Regions from separate parts of the Variovorax paradoxus genome, predicted to be linked through region 2. Evidence: predicted binding sites of a transcription regulator. Region 2 holds the regulator's gene; the other holds the start of a gene.
The links. Region 2 encodes HrcA, which represses chaperone genes, less so after heat shock. Its sites were predicted from a motif close to TTAGCACTCNNNNNNNNNGAGTGCTAA; they were not measured.
Positions count from the first base shown of each region.

Region 1: a site for HrcA is predicted at 5,284-5,310, ahead of rpoH (RNA polymerase sigma factor RpoH). Genes of this name have one in related genera too.

Region 1 covers NZ_CP123990.1:5,302,135-5,311,787, forward strand. Annotated here, with positions in the region: gene QHG62_RS25385 (SCO family protein) at 1-638, shown strand, start outside; gene QHG62_RS25390 (COX15/CtaA family protein) at 643-1,857, shown strand; gene cyoE (heme o synthase) at 1,854-2,759, shown strand; gene QHG62_RS25400 (SCO family protein) at 2,777-3,394, shown strand; gene QHG62_RS25405 (DNA alkylation repair protein) at 3,414-4,253, shown strand; gene rpoH (RNA polymerase sigma factor RpoH) at 4,314-5,255, opposite strand; gene QHG62_RS25415 (WD40/YVTN/BNR-like repeat-containing protein) at 5,525-7,402, shown strand; gene QHG62_RS25420 (DUF962 domain-containing protein) at 7,436-7,900, opposite strand; gene QHG62_RS25425 (response regulator transcription factor) at 8,070-8,780, shown strand; gene QHG62_RS25430 (ATP-binding response regulator) at 8,777-9,653, shown strand, end outside.
Region 2 covers NZ_CP123990.1:2,652,695-2,662,347, forward strand. Annotated here, with positions in the region: gene QHG62_RS12885 (dynamin family protein) at 1-1,465, shown strand, start outside; gene mutY (A/G-specific adenine glycosylase) at 1,503-2,537, shown strand; gene rapZ (RNase adapter RapZ) at 2,566-3,441, opposite strand; gene recN (DNA repair protein RecN) at 3,441-5,120, opposite strand; gene QHG62_RS12905 (NAD kinase) at 5,122-6,036, opposite strand; gene hrcA (heat-inducible transcriptional repressor HrcA) at 6,065-7,072, shown strand; tRNA gene QHG62_RS12915 (tRNA-Ile) at 7,105-7,181, shown strand; tRNA gene QHG62_RS12920 (tRNA-Arg) at 7,245-7,321, shown strand; gene QHG62_RS12925 (hypothetical protein) at 7,378-7,641, opposite strand; gene QHG62_RS12930 (hypothetical protein) at 7,833-8,282, shown strand; gene greB (transcription elongation factor GreB) at 8,402-8,980, shown strand; gene QHG62_RS12940 (RelA/SpoT family protein) at 9,007-9,653, opposite strand, start outside.

The DNA.
Region 1 (9,653 bases), 2.6 Mb from region 2:
TGCCGTCGCCCAACCAGGCACTCGACGGCGCCGAGGGCCGCCGCACGGTCGTCGGACGCTGGAAGATGATTGCGGTGATGCTGATGTGCGCCGCCCCTGTCATTGCGTCTTATTTCACCTACTACGTGATCCGGCCCGAAGGCCGCAGCGTCTACGGCGAGCTCATCGATCCGCAACGCGTGCTGCCGGCACTCACCGCCACCGACCGCAACGGCGCGCCGGTCGACGTCGCCACGCTCAAGGGCCAATGGCTGCTGGTCGCCGTGGCCGATGCGGCTTGCAATGCGCTTTGCGAGCAGCAGCTTTACCTGCAGCGCCAGTTGCGCGAAAGCCTGGGCCGCGAAAAAGACCGGCTCGACCGTGTCTGGCTCGTGAGCGACGCGGCGCCTGTGCCCGCCCGCCTGGCCAATGGCCTGCGCGGCGCCACCGTGCTGCGCGTGCCGGCCGAGCAGCTCGCCAAATGGTTTGCGCCTGTCCAGGGCCATTCGCTGGCCGAGCACCTGTATGTGGTCGATCCCATGGGCAACTGGATGATGCGTTTCCCGGCGGGCATGGATGCCAAGGGGGCCAGCCGCGCCAAGCGCGACCTCGACCGCCTGCTGCGCGCCTCCGCATCCTGGGACGAACCCGGCCGCTGACACGATGGACACCGGCTCGCTCTACGACCTCACACCGATCGCCTGGCTGATGGCGGCCGGCGTGCTGATCGCGCTCGGCCCGCTGGTGTGGGTGTGGCGCCGCAATGCCGGCGCCGGCCCGGCGCGCCGGCTGCAGGCGCTCACTGTGCTCACGCTGTTTCTCACTTTCGATCTCACGCTCTTCGGCGCCTTCACCCGGCTTACGGATTCGGGCCTGGGCTGCCCCGACTGGCCCGGCTGCTACGGCAACGCGAGCCCCGTTGGCGCGCGCCACGAAATTGCAATGGCGCAGTCGGCCCAGCCGACCGGCCCGGTCACCCACAGCAAGGCATGGGTAGAGATGGTCCACCGCTATCTCGCCACCGGCGTGGGCGTGCTCATCCTTGTACTCGCGGGGGCCACCTGGGTCGTGCGGCGCCGCCAGCGCCGCCTTCCCGTGCAGGCAGAGGGCGAACACGCCACGCTCAGCGCATGGTGGCCGGCGGTGACGCTGGTCTGGGTCTGCCTGCAGGGCGCATTCGGCGCGCTCACCGTAACCTGGAAGCTCTTTCCGGCGATCGTCACGCTTCACCTGCTGGGCGCCGTGGTGCTGCTCGTGCTGCTGTGCATCCAGGCGGTGCGCTACAGGCAGGCCGCCGCGGACCGGCTGCCCATTGCCGTATCGCCCGCATTGCGCAACGGGTTGCTTGCCACTTCTGCATTGCTCCTGCTGCAAATTGCGCTTGGCGGTTGGGTCAGCACCAACTACGCCGTGCTGGCGTGCACCCAGTTCCCAACCTGCCAAGGCAGTTGGTGGCCGCCGATGAACTTTGCGCAGGGCTTTGAAATCTGGCGCCACCTGGGCGTGACCGGGAGCGGGTCCCCGCTCGATTTTTCGGCGCTCACTGCCATTCACTACGTGCACCGGCTGATGGCCTACGTGGTGTTTGCCGCGCTGGGCGTGCTCGCTTGGCGCTTGCGCCGCATCGGGCCGCTGCGGCCGCAAGCCGGATGGCTCATCGGCCTGGCCCTGCTGCAGCTTGCCACTGGCCTGGGCAACGTGCTGCTCGGCTGGCCGCTCGCCGCGGCCGTGCTTCACACCGGCGGCGCCGCGGCGCTGGCCGTGGTGCTGACCTGGGCGCTTTGCGAAAGCCGCCGCGCGACCGCCGCCGCAACCGTACACAACAAGGACAAGGCGCCCGGCGCCCTGCATGACAACCAGAGGGGGGCCACCGCGTGAGCACGCCGATTTCCGTGGAGCAGGCAAGCACCGCCAGCGTGCTGCGCCAGTTCTATGCGCTGACCAAGCCGCGCGTGGTGCAGCTGATCGTTTTCTGCGCCCTCATCGGCATGGTGCTGGCCGTGCCCGGCGCACCGACATGGGCCGATGTGCAGCGCGCACTGCTGGCTTGCGCCGGCATCTGGCTGGTCGCGGGTGCGGCGGCGGCGTTCAATTGCCTGGTCGAGAAGGGTATCGACGCCAAGATGAAACGCACCGCGTGGCGACCCACGGCGCGCGGGCAGCTCAGCGACCTGCAGGCCTTGATGTTCTCCGCGCTGCTCTGCCTGGCCGGCTCGGCGCTGTTGTGGTTCAAGGTGAACCCGCTCACCATGTGGCTGACCTTTGCGACCTTTGTCGGCTACGCGGTGATCTACACGGTGATCCTCAAGCCCCTGACGCCGCAGAACATCGTGATCGGCGGCGCGTCGGGCGCAATGCCCCCTGTGCTGGGCTGGGCCGCGATGACGGGCGACGTAGGCCCCGAGGCGCTGATCCTCTTTCTCATCATCTTCCTGTGGACGCCGCCGCACTTCTGGGCCCTGGCGCTCTACCGCGTCGAGGACTACCGCAAGGCGGGCCTCCCGATGCTGCCGGTGACCCACGGCAACGAGTTCACGCGGCTGCAGGTGCTGCTGTACACCTTCATCCTTTTCGCAGCCTGCCTGATGCCGTTCATCTACGGCATGAGCGGCTGGCTCTACCTGGCGGTGGCGGTGGGCGTGAGCATCGGCTTCACCGGCTATGCCTTTGCGCTCTGGCGCAAGTATTCCGACATGCTGGCGCGCAAGACCTTCCGGTTTTCGCTCATTCACCTGAGCGTGCTGTTCGCGGCATTGCTCGTCGACCACTATCTCCGTTGACCGAAATGTCCGTATCCATGAACAAGCGAAATGCTCTCAGGTTGATCGTCGGCAGTGCAGGGTGGGCAGGCGCCGCCGCCGCCCTCGGCCTGGGGCTTTCCGGCTGCAGCGAACCCCGGCCGAGCTTCAATGCGGTCGACATCACCGGCGCCGACTACGCCAAGGACTTTTCGCTCAAGGATGCCGATGGCAAGGTTCGCACCATGGCCGACTTCAAGGGCAAGGTGGTGGTGCTGTTCTTCGGCTATGCCCAATGCCCCGACGTCTGCCCCACCACCATGACCGAAATGGCGCAGGTCAAGCAGCAGCTCGGAAGCGACGGCAACAAGCTGCAGGTGGTGTTTGTCACGGTCGATCCGGCGCGCGACACGCCCGAGGTGCTGAAGGCCTACATGGGCGCGTTCGATCCGAATTTCGTCGCGCTCATTCCCACGCCCGAGCAGCTCGCCGCAACCGCCAAGGACTTCAAGGTCTATTACAAGAAGGTCGAGGGCAAGACCCCCACCAGCTACTCGATGGACCATTCCGCCGCCAGTTTCGTCTACGACACCGAAGGCCGGGTAAGGCTGTACGCGCGCTATGGCACCGGCGTCGCGCCGATGGTGTCCGACGTGAAGGCGCTGCTCAAGGCCTGAGCGAGTGCCGCCCCAGCCGATGGACGCTGCCGTTGCCTTCGCCCCGGTCGATCATCTGAAGACGCGCAGGGGCGCATTCCGCATCGCGCTCATTCCGCCCGAGGTGCTGCGCGCGCTGAACGACGGGTTGCTTGAAACCGTCAACCTCAACGAATTCCTGGCGCTGGAACTGCCGCAGCTGGCGCGCAGCGTGGCGGGCCATATCGGCCTGGATCCGGCGAGCGAGCGGCTGGCCGACACGCTCGCCATGCTCGGCGCCTTCAAACCGATGCAGCGGCACGGCCACATTGCGCGTGCGCTTTACGACCTGGCGGCGCTGCATGCCGAGCGCGATGCCGTCGCGCACCGGCTGGCCACGCACGCCAGCGACGTGGCGCGCTGCTGGGCTGCGCAGTGGGTGGCGCTCTCGGGATTGCCGCTGGCCGCGCAACTGCAGGCGGTGCGCCGGTTTGCCGCCGACTCGCACTTCGGCGTTCGCGAAATCGCCTGGATGGCGGTGCGCGACGCGGTCATCGGCTCGCTCGACGAATCGCTGGCGCTGTTGCAACCCTGGACGGCCGACGCCGACCCGAACATCCGCCGCTTTGCCAGCGAGCTCACGCGCCCGCGCGGCGTGTGGTGTGCACAGATCGAAGCGCTCAAGGCCGAACCGTGGCGGGCGCTGCCACTCATCGAACCGCTGCGCGCCGACCCCAGCCGCTATGTGCAGAACTCGGTGGCCAACTGGCTCAACGACGCGAGCAAGACCCAGCCGGAATGGGTCGACCGGCTCTGCACGCGCTGGATCGACGAATCCGACGCGCCGGCAACCCGATACATCGCCAAGCGCGCGCTGCGGACGCTTTCGAAGCAGGCATGAAGGAATAAAAAAAGCCCGGCATGACCGGGCTTTTTTCTGAGCGAAGAACCGAACCGGGGCTTACGCGTATTCGGCCAGCGCCTTCTTCATCTTCTTCATGGCCGCGACTTCGATCTGGCGAATGCGCTCGGCGCTCACGCCGTACACCGCCGCCAGGTCGTGCAGCGTCATGCCGCCCGAACCGTCGTCGTTGACCTTGAGCCAGCGCTCTTCCACGATGCGGCGGCTGCGTTCGTCCAGCGCCTCGAGCGCGGTAGCGATACCGTCGCTCGAGAGCCGGTCGCGCTGCTGCGATTCGAGCAGGGCGGTCGGTTCCTGCGTGGCGTCGGCCAGGTAGGCGATCGGACCGAAGGCTTCATCGCCGTCGTCCGACGGACCCGGATCGAGCAGCACGTCGCCGCCCGACAGGCGGGTTTCCATTTCAAGCACTTCTTCGGGCTTGACGTTGAGCCGGGTCGCCATTTGCGACACCTCGTCGGGGCTCAGCGTGTCGCGGTGCGTGCCGTTGTCGGCAGCGGCCGAATCCGCCTTGAAGCCTTGCTTCATCGAGCGCAGGTTGAAGAACAGCTTGCGCTGGGCCTTGGTCGTGGCGACCTTGACCATGCGCCAGTTCTTCAGGATGTACTCGTGAATCTCGGCCTTGATCCAGTGCATGGCGTAGCTCACGAGCCGCACGCCCTGGTCGGGGTCGAAACGCTTCACGGCCTTCATGAGACCGACATTGCCCTCCTGGATCAGGTCGCCGTGAGGCAGGCCGTAACCCAGGTATTGGCGCGAAATGGAAACCACGAGACGCAGGTGCGAGAGGATCAGCGCACCGGCCGCTTCGAGGTCGTTGTGGTCGCGCAAACGGCGTGCGAAGCCCTGCTCTTCTTCGAGCGTGAGCATCGGCAGGCGGTTGGCGGCCGAAATATAAGCATCCAGGTTGCCCAGCGGCGGCACCATCGACCATGGATTGGCAACGGCGAGCTGGTTGGCAGAGGCTCCAGACAGCGTGGTCATCAGGGGAAACTCCTTTGTATTGGGCATATTAGCACTCGATTAGAGGGAGTGCTAAAGCAAGGGTTCCCGTTCAGTCTCTATCGGGCCGATAGCCAATGGCATCACCTTGTCCTGCTATGCAACGAACGTTGGTTCCGGGATCATGCCGCGAGTTCCTTTACCAACTCCTTGGGATTTCATCGCACGGCAGCAATTTCTTACAATCCGTTGCGTTGCGTTTCGCCGCGCGGCCCAAGTCGCGCCTTCGTGTATATCTATTGCACCCGCTCATGCCTTCCTCCAGACCCGCCTGCCGCATCATTCGCAATGCCCGCCTGGCCGCAGGGCTGACCGCCTCTATGGCACTGTTCGCCTGCGGCGGAGGGGGAGGCGGAGGTGGCGCGGGTAACGCGGCATTCTTCGTTCCCACCGCGCCGCAGCCCGCCACGCCTGCGCCCGCCGGCACATCCGGCGAATCCACTGTGCTGATGCGCGTCAAGTCGGAGGCCGTCGGCGGCAACTGCACCTTGGGCGGCGCACGCGTCGACGCCGGCCTGGACGCCGACAACAATCACGTGCTCGCGGACAGCGAAGTCACGTCCACCCAGTACATCTGCAACTCCACCGCCGGGGTGGATGGCCTCAGCACGCTGGTGCGCATGCGGGCCGAGCCCGCCGGCGGCAACTGCGCGCAGGGCGGCTCGCAAGTGCTGGCCGGCAAGGACCTGAACCGCAATGACGTGCTCGAGGATGCGGAGGTGACCAGTTCGGCCTACGTCTGCGGCGGTGGGCCGGGTGCGACGGGCGCTGCGGGGTCGAATGGCCGCGACAGCCTGCTCGCGTTCGCCGCCGAAGCACCGGGCGGCACCTGCACCTATGGCGGTCAACGCGTGCAGTCCGGGCTGGACCTGAACGCCAACGGCGTGCTCGACGCCGCAGAGGTCACGGCCACGGCCTACGTGTGCGCGGCCGCGCCGGCCGACACGCGCTGGGTCAACGTCACAGCCTCGAGTGTCCAGACCGAGTCGAACACCGGCTATCAGGCGAATTCGAGCACCGGCGTCACGCTCACCCTGCCGCCCGCCCCCACGGTGGGCGATTGGATCAAGGTTGTGGGGGTGGGCAGCGGCGGGTGGACCATCGCGCAGAACGCTGGGCAGCGCATCGACACGCGCGGCCTGCCCGGCGGATCGGACTTCGACTGGCGCTCGGGGGCGCTCACCAGCAGCTGGAGCAGCCTGGCCTCGTCCGCTGATGCCACCCGTCTGGCGGCAGCATCCAGCAGCGGCGATCTGTACACCTCGAGCGATTCCGGTGCGACCTGGGGCCTGCGCCTCACGGGACAGACCTGGAGTGGCGTCGCTTCTTCCAGCGATGGACTTGCGCTGCTCGCCGCGACCAACGGCGGTGCGCTTTTCCGCTCGACCGACGGCGGCAGCACATGGGCCAACGACGGATCTTCCCGAGCCTGGAGCGCGGTGGCCAGTTCCGCCGACGGGTCGCGCCTGGTCGCGACCGCCTACCTCGGGCAGATCTGGACGTCCTCGGACGGCGGTAGCAGCTGGACTGCGCGTGAGTCGAACCGAGCCTGGCGTGCCGTGGCCTCTTCGGCCGATGGCCGGGTTCTGGTGGCGGCCACCAATGGCGCCCAGCTGTATGTCTCGACCGACTATGGCGTGAGCTGGACCGCGCGCGCGAGCGGCCAATTCTGGTGGTCGGCGGCGTCGTCGGCGGACGGCAGCATCCTGTACGCCACCGTGGACACGGGCGCCGTCTGGATTTCCACCGATTCGGGTACCACGTGGGAAGCGCAGAGCGTCAACCGGGAATGGCGAGGCATCGCCACGTCCGCCGACGGCCGCTACGTCGTGGCCGCCACCAGCGGTGGTCGCCTCTACGCGTCCAGCGACAGCGGCCGGACCTGGCGTGCGACCAGCGACGCCGGTGCCTGGACTGCGGTCGCGAGCAGCGCCGACGGCGTGAAGGTGGCCGCCGCCAAGTCGGGCTCAGCCATCCATCTCGGTACGCGTCGCGCTTCGACCACCCTCGGAACGGCCGGGTCGATTTCCGGAGGGCAACAGGACTCGCTGGAGCTGCAATACGTGGGAGGCGGGGTGTTCCTGCCCGTCGGCTATGTGTTGGCCAACGTGGCATTCGTCATTCGCTGAATCCGCTTCGCGGCTCGCACGCTGGTGTGGGGCTTACCAGCGGATACCCAACCGCAAAAACAGCCTCGAGAGTACGAAAAGCGGCCCCACCCAGAGGTATTGGATGTCTTCGAAGAAGGAAGGTTTCCTGCCCTCTATCTTGTGTCCGATGAACTGGAAGATCCATGCCACTACAAAGATGGCGGCGGAAATCGGCAGAACAAGGGCGCCCATGGCCTGAACTATTGCCAGCACCAGCGCGGTACCGATCAGCATGGTGATCAGGAAGGCGGGGGAGCGAAGGGTGGCGTAGTACACCAGGCTGGCCGCCACAAAGCCGTAGGCCACCCACGGGTGCAGCGCGAACAACAGCCCGACGATGCTCAGCATGATGGCCGGGATCGCGACGAAGTGAATCAGTTCGTTGGTCGGATGGCGGTGGCTTTCGCCATAGTGGGCAAGCAGCCGGTCGACCTTGCGGTCTGTTGCGGCCACCGGGGCATCGGCGGTGTGCATCATGTCTGTCTCCAAAGCGTCGCTCGGTACGGCGATGTACCTGCATGGTGCCTTCGCCGAAAGGCGATGGCAAGTGCTATTGAAAACGCAGCAAAACCATCTTTGGGCGCCCCTGATGGGGCCATGACTTAGGACACTGTTGCGCATTTCGCGCGTCGCTAAGATCGGCCGCGTGGCCCTTCCGCTCGAATCTTCCTCCCAACCGCCGCCTTCCATTGCTGAAACCGGCCTTGCCCGCGCGCGCACCGCGATCCTGGTGGTTGACGACCACGATCTGCTGCGTCTCGGGGTGCGCGCACTGGTGCAGACGCAGGCCGCTTCTTCCGGCGCGAGCATCGAAGTTTTCGAAGCCGGCAATGCGGCGGATGCGCTTGCGCTCTACGAGGAACATCAGGATTCCATCGGCCTGGTGCTGCTCGACCTGGCGCTGCCGGACACCCATGGCCTCAGCGGCCTGGCCGAATTTCGCCTGCGCTACCCGGCGGCGCGCCTCGTGGTGCTTTCGGGCACGGGCAACACATCCCTGGCCCAGGGCGCGCTGGCGCTGGGTGCGAGCGCCTTCCTGCCGAAGTCGGCAGACCTGAAAGAGGTGGTGGGTTTTATCCGGGCCTGCGGGCTGCTCGACGCGGAAGCGGCCGCAGTCACGCCTCCGGCCCTCATGCAGGCGCCCAGCGGCCAGATCGAATCGATGCAGGCCAGCGCCTGGCAAGAGCTCACCCCGCGCCAGATGCAGGTGCTGCAGTGGGTGCTCGAAGGCAAGGCGAACAAGGAAATTGCCCAGATTGCAAACCTGAGCGAAGGCACGGTGAAGAACCACGTATCGACCATCCTGCTGCTGTTCGGCGTGCGTTCGCGCGCGCAACTGATCAGCAGCCTGCGTTGAGCCCGCCGCCCGTGGCCGCCGACACGCCGCTGAGCCAGCGGGTGCTGCGTGAGCACGTGGCCTCGGTGTATTTCAACTACAACGCGACTTTTCTCGCGCGCCTGGTCTTCGTTCTTGTGCTCGGTGGGTTCATGTACCTGCAGCTGGGCGACCCGATGGTGCTGCCGTTTGTGGTGCTGCACCTGGCGCTCTACCTGGGCATGTATTTCACGCCGCGCTGGAACCCGTGGGTGCCGGCGTCGGAAAGCGCCTGGTGGGCCCGCAAGATCACCCGCATCGTGACGCTGCTCGGGTTTGCCGATGCGCTGGCGCCATGGATCTTCGTGCCCGCAGGCAACCTGCCCGTCACGGCCGCGCTGATGGTGGTGATGATGGGCAACTGCGCTCGCGCGGTGCAGTCGCTGCGGCCGCTGAAGGCGGCGCTGTTCGGCCACACGCTGCCGATGATGGGCGGGCTGATCGTCGCCCTGGCGTGGCAGGGCGATTCCATCCATCTCTTTCTTGCGGCCTTTGCCACGATCTACCTCGTTCTGATGCTGCGCGTGGGCGTGCAGGAACACCAACTGCTGGCGGATTCGCTGGCCCTGCGCTTCGAGAAGGAAGCACTGGCCGTGCGGCTGGAGGAGCAGATCGCCGCCACCGAACGTGCCAGCGAAGAAAAAACCCGCTTCCTCGCCAGCGCCAGCCATGACCTGCGGCAGCCGCTGCATGCCATTGCGCTGTTCGGCGCCGCGCTCGAAAACGAATTGCGCGGCCGTCCCGAAGGCGCCCATGCGGAACGCCTGATGCGCGCGGTGAACGCACTGGGCACCTCGCTGGACACCATGCTCGACGTCTCGCGGCTCGATGCAGGTGTGGTCACGCCGGAGATCC
Region 2 (9,653 bases):
GCTGGGTTTCTGGAACGAAGAAACGCCCGACGACAACCCGGTGCAGGACGCCGAAGGCCGTGTCGAAATTCCGCGCTGGCGCCATGCCATCCTGAACATGCCTCACCCCCTGCTGGAGCAGGGACTGGTCATTCTGGACACGCCGGGCCTGAACGCGATTGGCGCCGAGCCCGAACTCACGGTGAGCCTCATTCCGCAGGCGCATGCGGTCGTCTTCATTCTTGGTGCCGAAACCGGCGTGACGCGTTCCGACCTGTCCATCTGGCGCGAGCACCTGGTCACCGAGAGCGAAGGCAGCGACACGCGCTTCGTGGTGCTCAACAAGATCGACACCATGTGGGACACGCTCAGCACGCCCGCGCAGATCGAAATGCAGATCGAGCGCCAGCGTGAAGTGGCGGCCAAGTTTCTCGAGGTTCCGCTGGTGCAGGTGCTGCCGGTTTCGGCGCAAAAGGGCCTGCAGGCAAAGATACAGCGCGATGGCCGGCTGCTCGAGGCCAGCCGTCTGCTGGCGCTCGAAACGCTGCTCGCCGAAGGCGTGCTCGGCAAGCGCGAAACGATGCTGCGGCTTGCCGTCGATGCAGGCATGGTGGCATTGCGCGCCGAGGCCGAACGCATCCTGAAAGTACGCCAGCGCGATCTTTCCGAGCAGGCGCTCGAACTGCAGGGGCTGCGCGGCAAGAACGTTTCCGTCATCCGCCACATGCGTTCGCGCATCGACCAGGAGCAGACCGAGTTCGAAGGCAGCAACACGCGCATCCTCGCGCTGCGCTCCGTGCAGGGCAAGCTGCTGCGCGAGGTATATGCCGTGCTCGGCCGTACCGCGCTCAAGGCCGACATGGTGCGGCTTTCGACCGCGCTCAAGCGCCCCGGCATCAAGCTCAACGTGCGCAAGGTGTACGGCGAGACCTTCGATTCGTTGCGCAACAACCTGCGCGAAGTGCAGGCGACCACGGCCGAGATCCAGTCGATGCTGCACGCCACCTTTCGTCAGCTCAACGCGGAGCAGGGCTTCAACTTGCAGGCGCCTGCGGAGCCCGACCTGACGAGCTTCGAGCAGGAGCTGAGCCAGATCGAGCGCAGCCACATCCACTACCTGAGCGTCGGCAATCTGCTGAGGCTGGCGCAGGCGGATTTCTGCGACAAGCTGGTGCGCGCGCTTGCGAGCCGGCTGCGGCTGGTCAACGAAGCGGCCATGACCGAGGTCGAGCGTTGGAGCAAAGGTGCAAGCGCGCAGATCGACGCACAGCTGAAGGAGCGCCGCCGCACTTTCAGCAAGCGCATCCAGGCGATCGAACGCATCCAGAACGCGGCGGGCAATCTCGACGAGCGTTTGCTCGAGCTTGCCGCGCAAGAGAGCAGCCTGGCCGAGTTGCATCTTCGGCTGAATGAATTCACTTCGATGATCACGCATCAGGGAAAGCCGGCTGCTCCGGCCGCCATCGGCGAACTGCGTGCGGCCTGATCGTCCGGTGTCCGGCGGCGCGACGCAAGAGTTGCACATGCCGCCCGATTTCGCGCAGCGCGTGGTGGCCTGGCAGCGCAGCCACGGCCGCAGCGAGTTGCCGTGGCAGAACACGCGCGATCCGTACCGCGTGTGGCTGTCGGAGGTCATGCTCCAGCAGACGCAGGTTTCGACGGTGCTCGGTTACTTTGCGCGTTTTCTCGAACGGTTTCCGACGGTGCGGGCGTTGGCCGACGGCACCGAGGACGAGGTGTTCGGGCTCTGGAGCGGCCTGGGCTACTACAGCCGGGCGCGCAACATGCACCGCTGCGCCCAGGAGGTTGTGGCGCGCTTTGGCGGCGAGTTTCCTCGCACCGCCGCCGAGCTCACCACCTTGCCCGGCATTGGCCGTTCCACCGCATCGGCAATTGCAGCCTTCTGCTTCGGCGAGCGCGTCGCAATTCTCGACGGCAACGTGAAGCGCGTGCTCACGCGCATGCTCGGCTTTGGCGGAGACATGTCTTCGTCGGCGCAGGAGCGCGCGCTGTGGGACAAGGCCACCCAGCTGCTTCCGCCCGACGGGCAAAAAGAAGACATTGCAAGCTATACGCAAGGCGTGATGGACCTGGGCGCCACGGTGTGCCTTCCGCGCAAGCCAAGCTGCATGATCTGCCCGGTGAACAGCATCTGCACCGGCTTGCGAGAAGGGCAGCCGGAGCGTTATCCCGTCAAGACCCGCAAGCTGAAACGCAGCGCCCAGTCGCTCTGGGCGCTGCTGGCGCGCGATGTGCAAGGCCGTGTCTGGCTGGAGAAGCGGCCTGCCAAGGGAATCTGGGCCGGGCTCTATTGCCTGCCGGTGTTCGACAGCCGCGAAGACCTGCTGGCCGCACTGCCGCCGGCCGCGCAGCGCAAGGCGCAAGACCTGCCGTCTTTCGTGCACGTGCTGACCCACAAGGACTTGCATCTTCACCCTGTGATGCTCCAGGGCGGGCAGCCGCAAGGCGAGACCGCGCGCTGGGTGGAGGCGGAGGAATGGGGCCGGCTCGGGCTGCCGGCACCGATGCGCAAGCTGCTGGAAAGCAGCGGGGGCTAGCTCCGGGAACTGCCGGCTGTGGGCGAGTTCAGATCGCGTCCAGCTCGCGATGCCGCTTGAGGGCGCCCCAACGTGCGCCGAACGCGCGTGCCAGCTGTTCGACCAGGAACACCGATCGATGCTGGCCGCCGGTGCAGCCGATGGCCACCGTCACATAGCTGCGATGGTCTCGCGCCAGCGCATCCAGCCAGCGCGAAAGAAACTGCTCGATATCGTCGTACATGCGCGCCACGTCTTCGTGTTCGCGCAGCCACTCGATCACCGGCGTGTCGCGGCCCGTCAGCGGCCGCAGGGTGGGCACGTAATGCGGGTTGGGGAGCATGCGCACATCGAACACGTAGTCGGCGTCCAGCGGCACGCCGCGCTTGAAAGCGAACGATTCGAACACCAGCGTCAGTGCGCTCTGCGGCGCGGAGATCAATGCCTTGATGTAGCTCTGCAGCTGCGCCGGCCGTATCAGGCTGGTGTCGATCACGTCGGCGCCGTCGCGCAAGTCGGCCAGCAGCTCGCGCTCCAGTTCAATGGCCTGCACCAGCGCGCGCTCCTGCTCCGGGGCATCGGTGCGGCCCTCCTGGCGCGACAGCGGATGCCGCCGGCGAGTCTCGGAATAGCGCCGCAGCAGCGCATCGGTGGTGGCGTCGAGAAACAGCGAACGCAGCGAAACACCGTCCTGGCGCAACGCTTCGAGCTGCTGCGGAACGATCGGTAGCGACACGCCGCTGCGCACGTCCATGGCAATGGCCACGCGCTTGGCTTCTTGCTCTTGCTGCAGCGCGATGAAAGGGCTCAGCAGTTCGGGTGGAAGGTTGTCGACACAGTAGTAGCCTGCGTCTTCCAGCGCGTGCAGGGCTACGGACTTGCCTGAGCCCGACATGCCGGTGATGAGCACCAGATCGAGGTTCATTACAGCGTTGCCGAAGTCTTGTGGCCCAGCATTTCGCGGGCGTGCGCCAGCGAGGTGTTCGAAACCTTCTCGCCGCCGAGCATGCGGGCGATTTCGCGGGCGCGGTTTTCGTCGTCTAGCCGCGAAACGCCGCTTTCGGTCCGCGGGCCGTCCTGGCCGGCCGCGGCGGTCTGCCGCTTGGCCACCACCAGGTGGTGATCGGCACAGGCAGCGACTTGCGGCAGGTGGGTGACGGCCAGCACCTGGCGGTCGCGCCCGAGCTGCTTCATGAGGCGCCCCACGGTCTCGGCGACAGCCCCACCCACCCCGGCATCGACCTCGTCGAAGATCAGCGTTTGCGCGGCGCCAAGCTGGCTTGTGGTGACCGCAATGGCCAAGGCAATGCGGGAGAGCTCGCCGCCCGAAGCCACCTTGCCGATGGGGCGGGGCGTGCTGCCCGGATGCCCGCTCACCAGAAAGGCGACGTCTTCGAGCCCCGCGCGGCCCGGCTGCGCGAGCGGCTGCAGTTCGACTTCGAACCGGCCGCCCTGCATGCCCAGCCCCTGCATGGCCTGCGTGACCGCTTCGGACAGGCGCGGCGCGGCCTGCTTACGCAACTTGGCAAGCGCCTTGGCTTCCTTCATGTAGCCCTGCTGCGCGGTTTGCTCGGCACGCTCCAGGCTTTCGAGATCGCTTTGCGCGTCCAGCGCCTTCAACTCGGCTTGCCAACCGGCCAGCAGCGCGGGCAGGTCGTCGGGCGTGCGCTTGTAGCGGCGGGCCAGAGACATCCACAAGCCCATGCGCTCGTCCAGTTCGGCAAGGCGCTGCGGATCGGCCTCGGCGTCGCGCAGGTAGCCGTGCAGCGAATGCGCGGCGTCGGAGGCCTGCGCCACGCTGGAGGCCAGCACCTCGCCCAGTGCGCGGAATTCGGGCTCGATGTGCTCGCAGTTCTGCAGCAGCGTTACCGCCCGCGAAAGCGCTGCCAGGGCGCCGTTGTCGTCGTCTTCCAATGCCTGGCTTGCGCCCTGCGCCGCATCGATCAGCGCCTGGGCGTTCGAGACGCGTGCGTGGTTGGTCGAAAGCTCTTCCCACTCGCCTTCGGCCGGCGCCAGCTTCATGACCTCGGCAATCTGCCATTGCAGCCGTTCGCGCTCGCGCTGCAGCGAATCTTGCGCGGAGCGCGCGTTGTCGAGTGCGGAGATTGCCTGCCGCCAGCTGTGCCAGGCGGCGTCCAGCGCATCGGTGCGCACGCCGGCATACGCGTCGAGCAGGCCGCGCACGGCCTCGGGGCGCGTGAGGCTTTGCCATGCATGTTGGCCGTGAATGTCGAGCAGGCGGTCGCCGAGTTCCCGCAGCTGCGTGGCCGTGGCCGGGCTGCCGTTGATCCAGCCGCGGCTGCGGCCTTGCAGGTCCACCGTGCGGCGCAGCAGCAGGGCGTCGCCGGACTCGAACCCGCCTTCGTCGAGCCAGTCTGCAAAGGCCGGATCGGCGTCGAATTCGGCGCTCACGTCCAGGCGCTCGGCACCCTCGCGCACCGCGCCTGCATCGGCACGGTTGCCCAGCGCCAGTTGAAGCGCGTCGATCAATATGGATTTGCCCGCGCCGGTTTCGCCGGTGAGTACCGTAAAGCCGGCGGACAGGTCGAGTTCGAGTGATCGCACGATCACGAAGTCGCGCAGTGCGATGCGTCGCAGCGCCATCTCAGGAGCCCCCTTCGTTCCAATGAAGTTTTTTGCGCAGCGTGTCGAAGTAGCTCCAGCCCCGCGGGTGCAGAAAGCGCACCCGGAAGTCGGAGCGCCGCACCACCACCCGGTCGCCGATGGCGAGCGAAGCCAGGGATTGCATGTCGAAATTGGCGCTGGCGCCGCGCCCCGACACCAGTTCGATCACGATCTCGTCCGCGTCCGGCAGCAGCACCGGGCGGTTCGACAGCGTGTGCGGTGCAATGGGCACCAGCACCCAGCCCGGTACCGCCGGATGCAGCAGCGGCCCCCCGGCCGACAGCGCATAGGCCGTCGAGCCCGTTGGAGACGCAATGATCAGCCCGTCGGCGCGCTGGTTGGCCACGAAATGCCGGCCCACCGAAACCCGCAGCTCGACCATGCCCGAGGTGGAGTCGCGGTTCACCACCACATCGTTCATGGCCAGCGCATCGAAAACCGATACACCGTCGCGTATGACCTGCGCATGCATGAGGCTGCGGTGGTCTTCTTCGTATTCGCCGGCCAGCATGGGAATCAGCGTGGCCTGGTAGTTGTCGATCGGAATGTCGGTGATGAAGCCGAGCCGTCCGCGGTTGATGCCGATCAGCGGAATGCCGTAGCACGCCAGTTGCCGGCCAATGCCCAGCATGGTGCCGTCGCCTCCCACCACCAGGCCCAGGTCGCAGCGCTGCCCGATTTCTGCAACGCTCAGCGGCTCGTAGCGGCCGCCTGCGATGGCGTCCGCATCGGCGGCTTCCGCAGCAGCAGATTTCTCGACAAAAACCGTGCACCCTTGCGATTCCAGGAACGCGCCAATATCTTCCATGACGCCGTCGCGCGCATCCGCCTGCGCCCTGGCGCCTGAAGCCTGGTATTTGCCGATCAGGGCGACATTGCGGAAGCGAGAAGTCATGTACAAATTACAACACTAAAATCTTGCAATGCTGGACGACCGTGCCAAGTTGCTCCTGAAGACATTGGTGGAGCGTTACATCGCCGAAGGCCAACCGGTCGGGTCGCGGACTTTGTCGCGCGCGCCGGGGCTGGACCTTTCACCCGCGACCATCCGCAACGTCATGTCGGACCTCGAGGCGCTGGGGTTGATTGCAAGCCCCCACACCTCCGCCGGCCGCATTCCCACGGCCCGTGGCTACCGGCTCTTCGTCGACACCATGCTCACTGCCGAGCGCGAGCAGATGAGCGCGCCGAGCCTTGCGCCCGACCAGCCGCAGAAGGTGATTGCGAACGCCGCCAGCCTGCTGTCCAACCTGTCGCAGTTCGTGGGCGTGGTCATGGCGCCGCGGCGCGCGTCGGTGTTCAAGCAGATCGAGTTCCTGAAGCTCTCCGAGCGGCGGCTGCTGGTGATCATCGTCTCGCCGGACGGCGACGTGCAAAACCGCGTGATCTTTCCCGAGGCGGACTACACGCAGTCGCAACTTGTCGAGGCGTCGAACTACATCAACGCCCACTATGCGGGCCTGACCATCGAGCAGGTGCGCGACCGGCTTCAGTCAGAAGTCGAGAAGCTGCGCGGCGAAATTGCCGCGTTGATGCAGGCGGCCGTCAAGGTCAGCTCCGAGGTGCTCACCGAGGCGCAGGAAGACGACGTTGTGATCTCGGGCGAGCGCAACCTGCTTTCCGTGACCGATTTTTCCAGCGACATGGGACAACTGCGCCGCGCCTTCGAACTGTTCGAGCAAAAGGCGCAGCTCATGCGGTTGCTCGACGTGTCGAGCAAAGCCGAGGGCGTGCGCATCTTCATCGGCGGCGAGAGCCAGGTGGTGCCCATCGAAGAGCTTTCCATCGTCAGCGCCAACTACGAGGTCGATGGGCAGGTCGTGGGCACTCTGGGCGTCATCGGCCCGACCCGCATGCCCTATGAGCGCATGATCCAGATCGTCGACATCACCTCGCGCCTGGTCAGCAACGCGCTGAGCCACCGCAAGTAAGCCGCACGGCGAATAGAATCGGGGTCTCTCGTGGGCCGTTAGCTCAGTTGGTTAGAGCAGCGGACTCATAATCCGTTGGTCGATGGTTCAAGCCCATCACGGCCTACCACTCGCATTCATTTCTGATCTGGTCCGGCCAGGGGCAAAAATGGATGCTATAATCGATAGCTGTGCGGCTGTAGCTCAGTTGGATAGAGTACTTGGCTACGAACCAAGGGGTCGTGGGTTCAATTCCTGCCAGCCGCACCACTCTCTTAAAGGGTTAGGACATCAACGTGTCCTAACCCTTTTTCTTTGGCTGGCGTCTAGCCGCATGCCAGGGAGGGATCTCCTGGCAGGGTGGTCACATCGATCGGCTCTCTGCCAATGCTTGTGGCAAACCACCGAAACGTGTTCGTTCGGTTGGCGCTGCGGCCCGTCGTGCGCACAAACAGATAACCCGACGTTGCATTGCCCAGCCCATCCACCGGAATGCCGGCGGCGCGAAGCGCTGCGACTTCCGCGGTGGGGCTTATGTCGAACGGCAACTGCAACGTGATCGTCGCGTTGTGAATGACCTGAGTGACCATTGCTTCCCGCCAGAGTCAGTAGAGTTGCGAGCTTCCCTCTCGCCCCACTCATCTGTAACTAGGCGTAGGACTGAGTACCGTGACTTTTTTCACGCGAAATGAAAAATGTTAACGTTTATTGATCTGGTAACAAATAGAACCGACGGGATATGCCGGACCTCGGTGCGCAGGAAAACGGCATAGAGTGAACCATGGGTACTCACGCAAGAACACGCGCATTTCCGTTCCTCTTCCTGCTTTTTTTAGCCGCGGGCCCGGTCTGGGCGGGAAAGATCACCTGCGTTCCGGGCGCAAGCAACGCAGCCGGATCGCCTTTCAATCCGATTCGCCGGATTTCAATCGACGAGCACTCGCGTACCGTCAACATCGACGTTGTTCGCTCCAGAACAAAAGACACCGAGACCATGGGCAAGATGCGGGCGGATCTGGTGAACATGGAAGAGAGCCAGTCCGGTGAGCCCATTTATGTCTTCAATTCCATTCCAACTGTTGGCGTCGAGGCGACCAATCTGTTCAGGCTGGTCAAGACCACCGAATGGCACCTGATGAGCGCCAGCGTGGTGTACGTGAGCAAGGTGCCGGCGCTGCGAGCCGTGGAGCAAAGCGTGGTCTTCGACTGCAAGCGCTCGGATATGGGGTGAGGGGTGAGCGGTGAGAGGTAAAGGGTGAGGCAATCGGGGCACAATATCTGTCCATCGCACTTTCATCATGAAGGCCTGCAACGAAAGTTGCGGGCCTTTTTAAATTCGGAGGTTTTGCGTTGAGCAAAGCATTCACCAAGGAAACCGACGCCGGCGAAGACGACGACGGCGGCGAAAGCGCCGGCCCGGCGCTGCCCAGCGGCAGCAAGAACTACATCACGCCAGCCGGATATGCCCGGCTGCGCGACGAATTGCTGCAATTGATGGACGAAGAGCGCCCCAAGGTCGTCGAGGCGGTGCATTGGGCCGCCAAGAACGGCGACCGCTCGGAAAATGGCGATTACCTCTACGGCAAAAAGCGCCTGCGGGAAATCGACCGCCGCATCCGCTTTCTGACCAAGCGGCTCGAGATTGCCGAGGTGACCGACCCCTCGGTGCACCATGGCAGCGATCAGGTTTTCTTTGGCGCCACGGTGCGCTATGCCGATGAAACGGGTGACGAACGCAGCGTGACCATCCTGGGCATCGACGAAGCGGACAGCGCCCAATCGCAAGTCAGCTGGATCTCACCCATTGCCAGGGCTTTGCTCAAGTCACGCGAAGGCGATGTGGTGAAGCTTGTGACGCCGGGCGGCACGCACGAGGTCGAGCTGCTGTCTGTGAGCTATCCCGCTCCGGGTTCAGGCACTGCGCCGTAAGCGCGCCGCCGGTTTCAGGCGGAATTTCAGGGCGCGGGAACCGTCCGCGCGGCCGTCAGCACCGAGGCAGTTCGCCGTGCCGCGCGCAACACCGCGTCGAGGTGGCTCCGATCGCGCACGGCAATCACAAAGCGCAGGTCGGTCGAATCCTGCGGCGTTTCATCGGCCATTTCGACGTGCGTGATGTCTGCCTCGGCATCGGCCAGCGTTGCGGCCACCCGTGCGAGCACGCCCTTGTCGTTGCGCACGGTAATTACCACGCCGGTTTCGAAAGCACGGGTGGGCTCGTCGGCCCATTCGACCGCGAAGAAGCGCTCGCTGTCCTTGTGGCGCAGGCGTTGGCCCACGCCGCAGCTTTCGGTGTGCACCACCAGGCCTTCGCCATGCCCCAGGTAACCGACGATCTCATCGCCCGGAATTGGCCGACAGCACAGCGCAAAGCGAACGGAAGAGTTCTCGCTGCCGTCCAGGGTCACGGCGCCCTGCGAAATGGTTTCGTGCGAAATGAAGCGCTCGCGGCTCAGCAGCAGCGCATCCGGCCGCTCGCCCAGTTCGGAGAGCATCGCCACGAGCCGCTTGGCGACGATGCTGGCAATTCGCTTGCCCAGGCCGATGTCGGTCAGCAGCTCGGCGCGGGTGCGGTTGCCGGTGAAGCGCAGCAACTTTTCCCACA